2 regions of the Bacillus sp. LR--39 genome follow, and region 1 is predicted to be linked to the other one. Evidence: predicted binding sites of a transcription regulator. Region 1 holds the regulator's gene; the other holds the start of a gene.

Region 1 (7,616 bases):
ACCGACGATGCGTTTCATTTCTTTTTCAATCTTCGGAAGGTCATCCGGCGTCAGCGCCTGCTCCATTTCAACGTCATAATAGAACCCGTTTTCAATGACGGGGCCGACTCCGAATTTCACATCTTTATAAATGCGTTTAATCGCCTGGGCCAATAAATGCGCCGTGCTGTGCCGCATGATGTTCAAGCCTTCTTCTGTGCCTTCTGTAATGATTTCTACGGCACCGTCCTCTTGAATCGGCGTTCTTAAATCAATTTCCTGTCCGTTCAGTTTTCCGGCTAAAGACTTTTTCTTTAATCCCGGACTGATGGATGCCGCGATATCTTCTGTTGTGGTTCCTTTCGGAAATTCCTTTACCGCTCCGTCCGGAAATGTGATGTTGATCATATCTGACATCTTCGTCACTCCTTTTTTTATGCAAATCAAAAACCCCGCCCCCTATGAAAGGGACGAGGTTAAATAAACGGAATCGTGGTTCCACCCTTTTTTCCGCGCGGTCGATTGTTTCGGCACCTGCGGCTCTAAACTCTGTAACGGGAGTTCCCGTCAGCTATTACTGGCGCTTCTTCCGGCGTTCACAGCTGAAGTTCAAAGGCGGTAAAGACAATGATCCATAGCTGGAAAGCTTTCAGCCTAGGGCTCTCCTCTCTTATAAAGCCGGTATCAATGCTTCATGTCCTTATCAATACGTGTAGCAATCATTAATCTTTTATGTATTATAAAATGTCTGCGAGAAAAATGCAACTCGGTTTTTTCCGTCTGATTTCGCACAGACAGCCCTGCCGCCTACGCAAGGCCGTCCGTACGGCTATCCTTCCGTCTTCTCGGCTGCAAACGCGCCCAGCGGGAAAAGGCGCACCCTCTCCTGAAACACGTTTTGAATCGTTCTGGACATCATATGCTCCGGTTTGTCCGTATACAGTTCTACCGTCTCAGGCGCAATGGAGATCAGAGGCGCAAGGAGATGGGAATCTATATACATCGGGTGCTCCCGCACAAACCGTCTGTCTATGTATTTTTTCTGTTCCCGTTCTGACAAATAGCGCAGCTCCCACAGCGTAAAAGCCCGGTCATGTACGATGCGGACTTTCTTCATCCGCGGCGGATTGGATGTCACATAATCTCTCAGAGACTGGATAAAGTTTTGATATTCCTGTTCCATCCGGTATTCATCTATCGCAGCCTCCGCGTATTCTCTGAGCCGCTCATAATACCTGCCGAGCCGGAACGTCTGAAACGAACGCACGGAAAAAACACCCGCATCAAGTGAAATCGTCCGGAGTGCATCTGAAATAAACTGTGTGCGCGGCTCTTTCTTCGGCTCGAACGGATGATCATCAAGCTCTCCTTCCATAATGCTGTGTGCAAGCTGAAGGATTTGCTGCTGTTCATCCTGATCGGTGAAGCAGTATGCATCCTCAATAAGCGAAAGCATATGCTCGTCTTCTTTGCATTCCAAAAAAAACCTGACAAGTATCGGCTCAATAAAGCGCTGAACGCAAAAAGCCGTTTCAGACCTTGCGATTCCGACTTTTTTTATGCCTTCACGGACAATAAAATGTCTCCGGTCGTCCGATTGCTGAATGAGATGTAAAAAAGCGGCGGTATCGTGGTCATCTTCAAAGATCACTTCAAGCATATTTGTCCCCCCTTACGGCATCTGTTACAAGTATATGGGGGATGTTTTTAAAATAGACGTAAAGGTTAGCTTTCACCGCCGAACAAATGGCGCACCTTCTTTTTAAATATAACGGGAAGCGATAAAAATACGATGTAAAGACAGATCACGCAGAGTACGGTCAGCACATTGCCGGACATAAAGCTCGCGCCGAGCACATTCAGGACGATCGTCCCCGGAATGATGCCCGCTGCGGTCGCCAAAAAATACGTCATCGGCCTGACTTTCGATAGGCCCGCGGCATAGCTGATCACATCAAAGTTAACAGGCAGAATGCGCAGGATAAAAATATAAAAGAAGCCATTGGTTTTCATCTGCTTTTGAATGGCTTCCATTTTTCCATGACGGTTTTTCTCATTAAAGGCAAACAGCCACGCCGCAAAAAAAGACGCGGCGGCAGCGCCCATTGAGCCCGCCAGCGTATACACGGTGCCGAAAAACGGGCCGAACGCCAATCCTCCGGCGACGGAAACGATTGATACGGGAAACAGCACAAAAGGCCTGACGATGGAAATTCCGATAAACACAAGCGGCGCAAAAATACCGAACGATAATACCCACAGCCGGATCTCCTTAGGCGACAGATTCAGATATTTGCGGTTTGCCCACAGCAAAAGGCCCGCTCCCGCCGCAGCCGCAGCCCAAGTGACAGCCTTCTTATTCCTCATTCCCTCAAATCCTTCCCATTGGACGCCGGCATCATGAACGGCGGCGGTTTTCCCCGTCAAGACGGATGGGCGAAGCCAAATATAAAATCCGCTCCATCAGTCTTGCCGCTTTTACTTCTTCCTTTTCTCCCCGCTGTGAATACGTAAAATGATGCTTCAGCTCGTCTGGTGAAAAATTAGACGAGAAGAAAGTGGGAAGCTGCTGGCTCATTCTGTGCTGAAGCACGGTGCCGATGACCTCATCTCTGACCCAGCTTGTCATTGACTCCGCTCCGATGTCATCAAGCATCAGTACGGGCGTCGTTTTTACCATATTCAGTTTCGCCTCCAATGACTGATCCTGGAGCGAGTTTTTCAGCTCTCTGACAAATTCGGGAACATATACGATCATTGATGAATACTCTTTTTCCGCCAGTTCGTTAGCAATGGCGGCTAAAATAAATGTCTTTCCGATTCCGAATTTTCCGTACAGGTACAGCCCTTTGCCTTTTCCCGTTTCATTATAGCTCTTCAGAAAATCCGTCACATGCTGGAAAATGCCGACTCTGCTCGGATCGGTAATGTCGATCTGCTGAAACGTCGCGCCGAGAAGATCCTGCTGGATATACATGCTCTTCATCAGGGACTTTTGCCTTTTCTGGCGGTCGAGCTTTCTCTTTTCCGGACATTCGTAATATTCAATATCGATGGAACGCCCGTTGATCACAAGCTTCGGATGATAGCCTTCAAGCAGGCTGTTCGTCCGGCTGTCTTTCGAACAGAAGGCGCACTGCTTGCTTTGCTGAACGAATTCGTACAGTTTATTTAATCCTCTGTCAATCATGCTTTGATTGATTACATCTTTCTGTTCCTTCAAAAAAGCCTGGACGTCTTCGTCGGCCATGACTTGCTGCTGCATTCGTTCCAGGCGTTTTTGAAAGTCAGGTCTTTTCGTCACGCCTTCTAATGATCGGCTGATCGGTTCCATTCAATATCACCCCGCTTCTCTGTCTCAATAGGCAGAGTATTTTTTCAGTTTTTTCATTTCTTCCATCATTTTTTTCTTCTGTTCTTCAAGATCCTGCGCGGAAAGAGCCGGCTGTTCTTGTTTCTTCCCGGTTTCTTCTTCTTTCATCCAATCAGGGCGCTTTTCTTCCCGGACGGTTTTTTTGCTGCGCGCCGCGCCGTTTGTTTTGCCGTCCGCCCAATCAAGATATTGCCTGTGCTCTTCTATTGCGAGCTTCATTGCTTCCCGTACCGTTTTGACTTTCTTTCTGGCCCAGTGGGCGGCGATTTTTTGGATATAGTTTTTGGACAGCTTCATATCCGTTTTCAGCATGACATAATAAATCAGCACATTGGTGACGCCGGGCTCAAGCTTTTGTTCGAACATAATATCGGCGATAATCTGCAAGTCGGCTTTTGACGGCTCGGTCCCGTCCGCAATGTCCTGAAGAAGCTTTCTCGGTGATATGGTCTCAAGCTGTGCGATGAGTTCGCCGTTCAATGAATCGTCCTTTTCCGTCCGGTTTTCTCTCAAGGTGACAGGCTGTGTTTTATCAATCAGTTCCGGAAGCTTCCCGCTTCTTTCAATTTGGTACCAGTCGCTGGCCGCTTTCCTCAGCGCTTCGGCCGTTATCGTATCTTGTTCATTAATTGCGGTCATGACGACGTGCTGCATGGAGATAGGATCTATTCCGTATAAATATGAAAGCTTTTTAATGCTCTCCCGCACGTCCTGTGTGATTGATTTACGCGGTATCATCGTTTCTGACAGTCCCGCCATGAAAAGCTCAAAATCAAACACTTCCTCCGTCACCGTATAGGAAGGCGCTTGTCCGACAGACGCCGTCTCATAGTCCTCGGGGAGCTTCATCGCCTCTTCCATATCAGGCGTCATTTTCCATTCACTCGGCTGAAAAGAGGCAAAGGCGTGATTAAACGGACGGGTAATTTCCCTTGCGTCCGCGCCGACGGAAGGATGCGTGTAAAATTGTCTCAGCTGCTGGTATTTCGTTTTACCGACTCTGTTATAAAGAAAGACATTCAGCATGCCGTCTTCAAAAAAATCATTCGGTCTGAGCGGGGGAAGCAGCTCATAAATAAACATCCGCTCTTTTTGCTCGGACTCCCGGATATACACTTTCAGCAGCCCGATTCCTTCAAGCTTTCCCTGTTCATGATGAATCTTTTTTAAATTTGACTGCATCATGCCCATCAGCTGCCTGTGCGTGGATTCCGCTCCCCACAAGCGGTTCTGCTCAAGCTCCCCCCATAAGGTCATATAAAGGGAGAATGCAAAAGAACCGATCAGCGGCTGGTACAGATGTGTCAAAACCTGTCTGTCGACATCCTGAAGAAGCGAACGGCTTTTGACCGTATAAGGATCTACAGGCAATACGTCATTCCAATAGTCAGCCATGATTCTCAAACCTTCCGATATGTTTCTACTCTCATTTTACACCGTTTCTGCGATCTATCAAATGCCAATTTTGCTCATGAGAAAAGAGCCAGACACAATCTCTTAGCTCTCTCAGCGTTCTTTCTTTATTAAATCTTTCAATTCATCGATAAACACGTTTATATCCTTAAACTGCCGGTAGACGGAGGCAAAGCGGACATAAGACACCTCATCGATTTTCGCCAGACGGTCCATTACCATTTCTCCGACAAGTTCGCTTTTGACTTCAGATACGCCTTGGTTTCTCAGCTCTTTTTCAATATCAAAGCACATGTCTTCCAATGTTTTTAAAGGAACGGGCCTTTTTTCACAAGCTTTAATTAACCCGCGCAGCATTTTTTCACGGCTGAATTCTTCCCGGACGCCTTCTTTTTTCACGACGATCAGAGGCATCTCTTCAAACTTCTCAAATGTAGTGAAGCGGTAATGGCAGGCTTCGCATTCCCGCCTTCTGCGGATTGATTTCCCTTCGTCCGCAGGCCGTGAATCAAGTACGCGGGAACCGTTATGCTGGCATGAAGGACATTTCAAATTGGATCAGCTCCCATCTGTTTCGTTGCTGTAATGCGGTTCGCAAGCTTCCGGTAAATGCCCGCCAACGTTTCTAGGATGAGCCTATTTGTTGGGAGAGCCGATAGACCGGCCTTATCTTTTCTATTTTACAAAAAAAATGCTTAAAGAAAAAGCAATGCTGTTTTTTTACATTAGAAAAGGAGCATCAGCTTCAAAGCGCGTAATGGCTTTTTCAGCTTAGCTCCCTTGTGTTTGCGTTTTGAAAATTACAGTACTTTCGCTTGTGCCTGTTTAATCTGTACAGGCCCCATTCCTCTCGGTATTTCAATGTTTTCTCTTGTATCTGCATGTAATGCGTCCGCAATGTAATCCGCAGCCACATTAGGATCCAGGTCTCCACAAGTATAAACATCAATGCTTGCATATCCGTGTTCAGGAAAACTGTGAATCGTTAAATGTGACTCAGAGATGATAACGACTCCGCTTACGCCTTGCGGTGCAAATTTGTGAAATGCGACCTCACGCACTTCAGCTCCTGATTTCAAAGCAGCATTTACAAACGTTTTTTCAATAAAATCCATGTCATTGAGCTTATCAAAATCGCATCCCCACAGCTCGGAGATGACGTGACGCCCCATTGTTTCCATAATCATGGACCCCCCTTAACAAGAATTAAAAAAGTGAATTTCCGAGAACTGACCCGGCCATTTACCACGGGGGAAAGTTAGTCCGGAGAGGTCCTAACCCTTTAAGTAATTCCGAAGCAGTCACGAGCAAGAAGTTCACGAAAGATAGTATACTGTGTTTAAGTTTATTTTGCAAGGTGTGTTTTTTGCGAATATGCCGTTAAGGGTTTTTTTCTAACAAATGTCCATGATCTTTAGTCTACACAGCTGACGGGTGTTTCATTCGCGCGGCGACATGACGGATAAGATCAACGACCCGGCAGGAATATCCCCATTCATTGTCATACCAGGCGAGCACCTTTACTTTTCGGCCTTCCATCACCATCGTTGTCAGTCCGTCGATGATCGCAGAGTGTGAATTCGTATTATAATCCGAAGAAACGAGCGGCTCATCCGAATAATCAAGAATTCCGTACATCGACGTTTTTGCGGCTCTTTGGAAAGCGGCGTTCACTTGCTCGGCCGACACATCTGTTTTCAGATCGCAGACAAGGTCCACTAATGACACATTCGGAACGGGAACACGCAAAGCAAGACCGTGAAGTTTTCCTTTCAAATGAGGCAGCACGAGCGACAGCGCTTTGGCGGCGCCTGTAGAAGTCGGAATGATGGATTCTCCGCACGCTCTCGCCCTCCGCAGATCTTTATGCGGATTGTCGATATTTTTTTGATCATTCGTGTAAGCGTGAACAGTCGTCATCAGGCCGCTTTCAATCCCGAATTCCTGATCAAGCACTTTGACGACCGGCGCAAGACAGTTTGTCGTGCAGGATGCATTTGAAATAATGACATGTTCATCGGGATTGAACTGCTCTTCATTTACTCCCATGACAATGGTAACGTCTTCATTTTTGCCCGGAGCCGTTAAAATAACTTTTTTCGCTCCTGCTTCAATATGGCTCATTGCTTTTTCTTTTGAATTAAATTTCCCCGTTGCCTCTACGACGATGTCTATTCCGCATTCTTTCCACGGAAGCTCTCTCGGGTCCCGGCGATTGAACAGCATAATATGTTTTCCATTGACGATCAGACTGTCGTCGGAGGTCTCAACTTCTTGATCGTATTTGCCGTGAATTGTGTCATACTTTATCAAATGAGCAAGCGTTTCCGGGGGATAGCTTGCATTAATGGCTGTTATTTGAATTTGATCATCTTCCATTGCTTTTCTGAACACCATTCTTCCGATTCTTCCAAACCCGTTGATTGCTACATTTACCTTCATACTCAGGTCACCCCTTTTTAATATGCCACTCTAATTTACCTTTATTTATATATAGTATAACACATTAAAAGAAATCCGCCAGTACAACTTGATAAAAATCCACCCTTATACCGATCAATATGTTGTTCAATCGGTTTTTTTGCATATAAAATGATCTTTCTTCCATAAAAAAAGCAGGATCAGCGTCTCAGGCTGCCTGCTTTTTTCTTATATTTGTCCCGGTTCTTTGAATTTGTCATTTAAAATGCTGTCCTCTAAAACGGAAGACACCTCGCCGTACCGTTTAGCAATATGCATCGCGCCCCAGTCGCACAGCGCGTTTAAAATTCTTTCCAGACTGTGCCCGTATTCACTCAGCTCGTATTCCACTTTCGGCGGCACCTGATTGTACACGATCCGGTTGATGACG
Region 2 (7,616 bases), 950 kb from region 1:
CAATGGACAGAGAAGTGCTGTACGACCGGATTAACGAGCGCGTTGACCTGATGCTGGAAACCGGCCTTCTTGACGAAGTAAAGCGGCTGTATGATATGAATATCCGGGACAGCCAATCGATTCAGGCGATCGGCTATAAAGAGCTGTATGAATATCTTGATGGAAAAGTGCCGCTTCCTCAGGCTGTGGAGCAATTAAAACAAAATTCTAGGCGATATGCGAAACGCCAGCTGACCTGGTTTCGCAATAAAATGCCCGTTTCATGGACAGATATGACGCCGCCTGTTGATATTGAGCAGAAAAAAAAGGAAATTTTCGAGTGCATAGCAGGAAAACTGGAAATTTAATCGAAACAGTATTGTATTGAGAACCAAGGAGGACGAAACATGAAACCGATTAATATTCAAGATCAGTTTTTGAATCAAATCCGAAAAGACAATACGTTCGTCACGGTGTTTTTACTCAACGGCTTCCAGCTTCGCGGCCAGGTAAAAGGCTTTGACAACTTTACCGTTTTGCTCGAAACGGAGGGGAAGCAGCAGCTTATTTATAAACATGCCATCTCCACGTTCGCCCCGCAAAAAAACGTCCAGCTTGAGCTTGAATAGACTTTTTGAAAAAGACCATGAACAATGGTCTTTTTCTATGCGCATCTGTATATTGCAGGCTGTATATCGGATACATAAAAGGGGGTTCGGAAAATCGTGTTCGAAAGTGAAAATGAACTGAGAAGAATCAGGATTACGCTCGTTTGGATCGCTGTTTTTTTGCTGTTTGGAGCTTGCAGCAATCATGAGACGGTGGTGACGGATGATGACGGCGGCTTGGCGGATACCGAACCGCAGACAGAAGGCATGGTGCAGCTGGAACATAATCGTTTCGGCATCGTTGAGGACGGTTACTTAAAAATATACCGCTATGATGAAAAAACGAATAGAATCGAACTGAAAAAAGAAACGGCGCTGGATGAGCTTGAATAAATTTCACAAGCGTTCGAATTTACAAAGCGGGCCGCACAAGCTACACTAAGTACTGACATTGATCATGCAGAGGGTGAGACGATTGAAACACAAGGTGATAATCAACCATTGGGAAGAAACTTGTGAAGATGATTCCTGCTATGAATATGGAACCAGCATCATCGTTGACGGCAAAGAACTGATCAGAGAGGCTTCCATCACAAGCGCTCTGAAAGCCGTACTGAAAGAAATCGGTGCTGATGTGGAGATTGAAGAAACCGTTGAAAGCGAAAAAAAATGTGATTCTTACAAAAAATAAGAATAAAAGTCTAGACTACTAAGCAGTTTTTTTTCATGTTATGATAGACATCGGCTTACACATGACACCTTGAGTAGGATGAGAGATGATTCTCGTTCTGCTCTCTTTTTTGGGCGTTAATCGGGCTAGAGCCAAAGTCCGCTCTTTCAAAAATATGAATTTTTTATAAATCGATCTCAATATGTTGTGTTTTTCTGAGAGGTTAGTATACTATATATAGTGTTAAGAGATTCATTATTTTTGATAGGTCGTGATAAGGATGGTTCAAATCATATTTGATTCAAAGACAGGGAATGTTCAGCGTTTTGTGAATAAAACAGACTTCCAGCTGATCCGCAAGGTGGACGAAACGGACCACGTGGACACTCCGTTTGTTTTGGTCACCTACACGACAAACTTCGGCCAGGTACCGGCATCAACACAATCATTTCTCGAAAAATACGCCCATCTCTTATTAGGAGTCGCTGCGAGCGGCAACAAAGTATGGGGCGATAACTTTGCAAAAAGCGCCGATACCATTTCAAGACAATATCAGGTGCCGATCTTGCACAAATTTGAACTCAGCGGCACATCTAAAGACGTTGAATTGTTTACTCAGGAGGTAGAAAGAGTTGTCACAAAATCAAGTGCCAAAATGGATCCAGTTAAATAACGAAATCATGATCCAACAAGATGGAAAATTCCAGTTTGATAAAGATAAAGAGGCTGTACATAGCTATTTTGTTGACTATATCAATCAAAACACAGTTTACTTTCACGATTTAAAAGAGAAGCTGGATTATTTGATTGAAAACCAATACTACGAAGAGGAATTCTTAAGCCTTTACTCTTTTGAAGACATTAAAGAAGTGTTTAAGACAGCTTACGCAAAGAAGTTTCGTTTTCCTTCCTTCATGAGTGCGTTTAAATTCTATAATGACTATGCTTTGAAAACGAATGACAAGAAAAGAATCCTCGAGCGTTATGAGGACCGAATCTCAATTGTTGCGCTGTTCTTCGCAAACGGCGACACTGAGAAAGCAAAAGAATATGTGAATCTGATGATCAATCAGGAATATCAGCCGAGTACACCGACATTTTTGAATGCCGGCAGAAAACGCCGCGGAGAACTGGTGAGCTGCTTCTTGCTCGAAGTCAACGATTCCTTAAACGATATTTCACGGGCGATCGATATTTCCATGCAGCTGTCTAAATTGGGCGGCGGGGTTTCTCTTAATCTGTCGAAGCTTCGCGCGAAAGGCGAAGCGATTAAAGATGTTGAAAACGCCACAAAAGGTGTTGTAGGCGTCATGAAGCTTCTTGATAATGCGTTCCGTTACGCTGACCAAATGGGCCAAAGACAAGGCTCAGGCGCGGCGTATTTAAATATTTTCCACCGCGATATCAATGATTTTCTTGATACGAAAAAGATTTCTGCGGATGAAGATGTGCGCGTCAAGACGCTTTCTATCGGTGTCGTCATTCCGGATAAGTTCGTTGAGCTTGCACGTGAGGATAAAGCGGCTTATGTATTCTATCCGCATACGATTTATAAAGAATACGGCCAGCATATGGACGAAATGGACATGACGGCGATGTATGAGGAGCTTGTCGACAACCCTCGTGTCAAAAAAGAAAAAGTGAATGCGCGCAAATTGCTTGAAAAGCTTGCCGTTCTCCGTTCTGAGTCAGGTTATCCGTACATTATGTTCCAGGATAACGTAAACAAAGAGCACGCGAATAACCACGTATCAAAAGTGAAATTCTCGAACCTTTGCTCTGAAGTGCTTCAGGCGTCACAGGTTTCAGCTTACACAGATTATGACGAGGAAGATGAAATCGGCTTGGACATTTCCTGCAACCTTGGTTCATTAAATATACTGAATGTCATGAAACATAAATCGATTGAGCGCACGGTGAAACTCGCGACGGATTCCCTGACTCATGTATCTGAGACGACGGATATCCGCAACGCGCCGGCAGTCAGACGCGCGAACAAAGCGATGAAGTCCATCGGTTTAGGCGCTATGAACCTTCACGGTTACCTGGCCCAAAACGGCATCGCGTATGAAAGCCCGGAAGCAAGAGATTTCGCGAATACGTTCTTTATGATGGTGAACTTTTATTCCATTCAGCGTTCAGCTGAGCTTGCGAAAGAAAAAGGCGAAACGTTTGAGCATTATGAAGGCTCCACTTATGCAACGGGAGAATATTTCAATAAATACATCGAAAAAGAGTTCTCACCGGCATACGAAAAAATCGCTGCGCTCTTTGAAGGCATGCACATTCCGACAATCGAAGACTGGAAAGAGCTGAAGGCGTTTGTCGCTGAAAACGGCATGTACCACAGCTACAGACTGTGCATCGCGCCGACAGGCTCCATTTCCTACGTCCAATCCAGCACGGCGTCCGTTATGCCGATCATGGAACGGATCGAAGAAAGAACATACGGAAATTCAAAAACGTATTACCCGATGCCGGGGTTAGCGTCTAATAACTGGTTCTTCTACAAAGAAGCTTATGATATGGACATGTTCAAAGTGGTGGATATGATCGCGACAATCCAGCAGCATATCGATCAGGGAATCAGCTTTACCCTGTTTTTGAAAGATACGATGACAACTCGTGATCTGAATCGTATTGATCTGTATGCCCACCATAGAGGCATCAAAACCATTTACTATGCAAGAACGAAAGATACCGGGCAGGACAGCTGTCTTTCTTGTGTCGTTTGATTAAAGGAGAGTTTACAGTGACAAAAATTTATGACGCAGCAAACTGGTCAAAGCATGAAGATGATTTCACCCAAATGTTTTACAACCAAAACGTAAAGCAGTTTTGGCTTCCGGAAGAGATCGCATTAAACGGCGATCTTCTCACTTGGAAGTATTTGGGTAAAAATGAGCAGGATACGTACATGAAGGTGCTCGCCGGCCTGACACTGCTTGATACAGAGCAGGGGAACACGGGCATGCCGATTGTGGCCGAGCACGTCGAAGGTCATCAGCGAAAAGCGGTTCTTAATTTCATGGCGATGATGGAAAACGCGGTGCACGCAAAATCATATTCAAATATTTTTATGACGCTTGCTCCGACTGAAACGATTAATGAAGTATTTGAATGGGTTAAACAAAATAAATATTTGCAGAAAAAAGCGCAAATGATTGTCGGGCTTTACAAAGCCATTCAAAAAGACGATGAAATTTCACTGTTCAAAGCGATGGTTGCTTCCGTCTATCTGGAAAGCTTCCTTTTCTACAGCGGTTTCTATTATCCGTTATATTTCTACGGACAAGGAAAACTGATGCAAAGCGGTGAGATCATTAACCTGATCCTTCGTGACGAAGCGATTCACGGCGTGTATGTCGGTCTCCTTGCTCAGGAAATTTATAATAAACAGACAGAAGAGAAAAAAGCAGAGCTTCGTGAATTTGCGATTGACCTTCTGAATCAGTTATATGAAAATGAGCTTGAATATACAGAGGACTTGTACGATCAAGTCGGACTCTCACACGATGTAAAGAAATTCATCCGCTATAACGCCAATAAAGCTTTGATGAACTTAGGGTTCGATCCTTACTTTGAAGAAGAGGATATTAATCCGATCGTATTAAACGGATTAAACACCAAAACAAAATCACATGATTTCTTCTCCATGAAAGGGAACGGCTACAAAAAGGCGACGGTAGAACCGATTAAGGACGAAGATTTTTATTTTGGCCAAGATGAAGAGCAGATATAATATCTGCTCTTTTGGCTTGAGTGGAGAGGTAAGACAGGAGGAACGGGCATGAATAAAATGGATGAAATCATCTTGGCTGCACCGCGGAGTGACGTTTTTCAAAACGAAATGCTGACATTTCAGGGAGTCAACAGCGAGGATGAACGTATCGTAAAAATTATGGCTCAAATTGAGGCGCATTTTTTTGAAATCAGAAGAGGCGACGCGGAAGAGGACCCGCGATTTAAACAGCCGATTCCGTATGTCGTCATCCGCCGCGATGATGAGGTGTTTGTGTATGAACGGCTCGCGGGCGGAGGGGAATCACGCCTCCATAATAAGCTTTCTCTCGGCTTCGGCGGACACATGAACCCTATGGAAGGGGCGGCTTCATTTTCGGAAGTGCTGAAACAGAATACCGACCGGGAGCTGGCGGAAGAACTGTACATTCGCGAGGAGGACAAACAAAACATTGTCACACTCGGCCTGATTAATGATGATGAAAACGATGTAGGGAAGGTGCATATCGGCATCCTTTCTGCGCTCCAGTTAGCGTCTGCGGCACAAGTCGAAGTGAAAGAAAAAGATCAAATCGCCGGGCGCTGGATGAAACTGAGCGAACTGAAAGAGGAAAATGTGTATCAGCGTCTTGAAGCTTGGTCTCAGTTTGTCGCCGATATACTTCAATAACAAAAAACCCCTGTTCGTCCCAAAAAAGGGAGAGCAGGGGTTTTTTCATTTAGTCTTGCACAATGAAGGCATCAAATCCGGCTTTTTCGGCCCGCGCTGCCAACGCTTCAGCATAATCTCTGGAAGAGAATGCGCCGATCTGCACTTTAAATAAGCCGCCTTTTGGAAGCACAATCGCGTCAAAACCTTTAGACTCCGCATCGGCGGCAAGCGCATCAGCATTTGCTTTCACTTTGAATGCACCGATTTGCACTTTATATAAGTCAGCCTTTTTTTTTAGACCGAAAGCTTGCTCCAAGCCCTTGGCATGTCCTCTTGCAAGGCTTTCAATAAAACTGACTGTTTTCAGTTTGTTTGCATCAGCTGACGTATCAACAAAACCATTCTCCGTCAAAATCGCCGGCATACTTGTCTCCCGCAGCACATGGAAGTTGGCTGTTTTTTTTCCTCGGTCATTAAAACCCGATGCTTGAATCACTTGCGTGTGGACGGCTGATTGGTAAGTCGAGGTCGGCGCTCCGACACCGGGGTAAATATAGCTTTCGAATCCGGTTCCGCCTCCTGAGTTAATATGAATGGATAAAAAATAATCTGCGCCCCAGCTGTTGGCGGCATCCGTTCTTTCCGTCAGGCTGACCGTCTTATCGCTTGTCCTGCTCATTGTGACAGAAACTCCTTCATACTCATTCGTCAGAATCGTGCGCAAAGCCAGCGCGATCTCCAGCGTGACCGCTTTTTCCTGAAGTCCGTTTCCGGTTGCGCCTGAATCAGTTCCGCCATGACCGGGGTCTATAAAAATTTTAACCATTCTCCATCACCTCATTACAGCATATGATGATATTCAAAAGGTGCTTGTACGGCTGTCATTCATGAAAAAAATGAGAAATACACCCAACATTTCCCGGAAAATAAAAATAAATGGTTTGTCCTCCCGTTTTTGTTGAATACAATAAGAAATGAAAAATATTTCTCGGGAAAGCGCAGGATTCAACATTATTCCCGAAGAGAACGGAAAAAGTGACAGATAAAAAGGAAAACGGGTCTCATGATGATAGGCGGATGTCACGGAACCGCTTCATCATGAGTAAGATAAAGAGAGAACAGAGAGGTGAGCATGTTGGAGCGCGCTGTAACCTATAAAAATAACGGACAAATTAACATCATTCTTAACGGCCAAAAGCAAGTGCTGACAAATGCGGAAGCTGAGGCGGAATATCAGGCCGCCCTGCAAAAAAATGAAGCCAAACACAGCATTCTGAAAGAAATTGAAAAAGAAATGAACACATTAGTGGGTATGGAAGAAATGAAACGCAATATTAAAGAAATTTACGCGTGGATATTCGTCAACCAAAAACGGGCCGAACAAGGGCTGAAAGTCGGAAAACAAGCTCTTCATATGATGTTCAAAGGGAACCCCGGCACCGGGAAAACCACCGTCGCGAGACTGATCGGCAAGCTTTTCTTCGAAATGAACGTGCTTTCCAAAGGACATCTGATCGAAGCGGAACGTGCCGATCTGGTCGGTGAATACATCGGACACACGGCGCAAAAAACGAGAGATCTGATTAAAAAATCGCTCGGCGGCATTTTATTCATTGATGAGGCATACTCACTTGCAAGAGGCGGAGAAAAGGATTTCGGTAAAGAGGCGATTGATACGCTTGTCAAGCATATGGAAGACAAACAGCATGAATTTATTCTGATTCTGGCAGGGTACTCGAGAGAAATGACACATTTCCTGTCATTAAATCCCGGCCTGCAATCGCGTTTCCCTATCAGCATCGACTTTCCGGATTACTCTGTCACTCAGCTGATGGACATCGCAAAGCGCATGATAGCAGAGCGTGAGTATCAATTAAGCCAGGAAGCCGAGTGGAAGTTAAAAGATTACTTAATGACAGTGAAAAGCACGACAAGCCCCATTAAATTCAGCAACGGGCGCTTTGTC

Evidence for each region. Region 1 encodes NrdR, which represses ribonucleotide reductase genes. Its sites were predicted from a motif close to AACACNATATATNGTGTT; they were not measured.
Region 2: the regulator NrdR is predicted to act here: its motif matches at 1,485-1,502, upstream of nrdI (class Ib ribonucleoside-diphosphate reductase assembly flavoprotein NrdI).

Annotation. Positions count from the first base shown of each region.
Region 1 covers NZ_JBSIOT010000001.1:172,907-180,522, reverse strand. Annotated here, with positions in the region: gene thrS (threonine--tRNA ligase) at 1-396, opposite strand, end outside; gene ytxC (putative sporulation protein YtxC) at 809-1,639, opposite strand; gene ACWHAR_RS01035 (TVP38/TMEM64 family protein) at 1,705-2,346, opposite strand; gene dnaI (primosomal protein DnaI) at 2,378-3,313, opposite strand; gene ACWHAR_RS01025 (replication initiation and membrane attachment family protein) at 3,338-4,747, opposite strand; gene nrdR (transcriptional regulator NrdR) at 4,859-5,317, opposite strand; gene speD (adenosylmethionine decarboxylase) at 5,566-5,946, opposite strand; gene ACWHAR_RS01010 (glyceraldehyde-3-phosphate dehydrogenase) at 6,185-7,207, opposite strand; gene ACWHAR_RS01005 (winged helix-turn-helix transcriptional regulator) at 7,415-7,616, opposite strand, start outside.
Region 2 covers NZ_JBSIOT010000001.1:1,124,913-1,132,528, reverse strand. Annotated here, with positions in the region: gene miaA (tRNA (adenosine(37)-N6)-dimethylallyltransferase MiaA) at 1-347, shown strand, start outside; gene hfq (RNA chaperone Hfq) at 387-608, shown strand; gene ACWHAR_RS05635 (YmzC family protein) at 705-980, shown strand; gene ACWHAR_RS05630 (hypothetical protein) at 1,063-1,278, shown strand; gene nrdI (class Ib ribonucleoside-diphosphate reductase assembly flavoprotein NrdI) at 1,538-1,930, shown strand; gene nrdE (class 1b ribonucleoside-diphosphate reductase subunit alpha) at 1,890-3,992, shown strand; gene nrdF (class 1b ribonucleoside-diphosphate reductase subunit beta) at 4,010-4,999, shown strand; gene ACWHAR_RS05610 (hypothetical protein) at 5,048-5,668, shown strand; gene ACWHAR_RS05605 (N-acetylmuramoyl-L-alanine amidase) at 5,718-6,476, opposite strand; gene spoVK (stage V sporulation protein K) at 6,783-7,616, shown strand, end outside.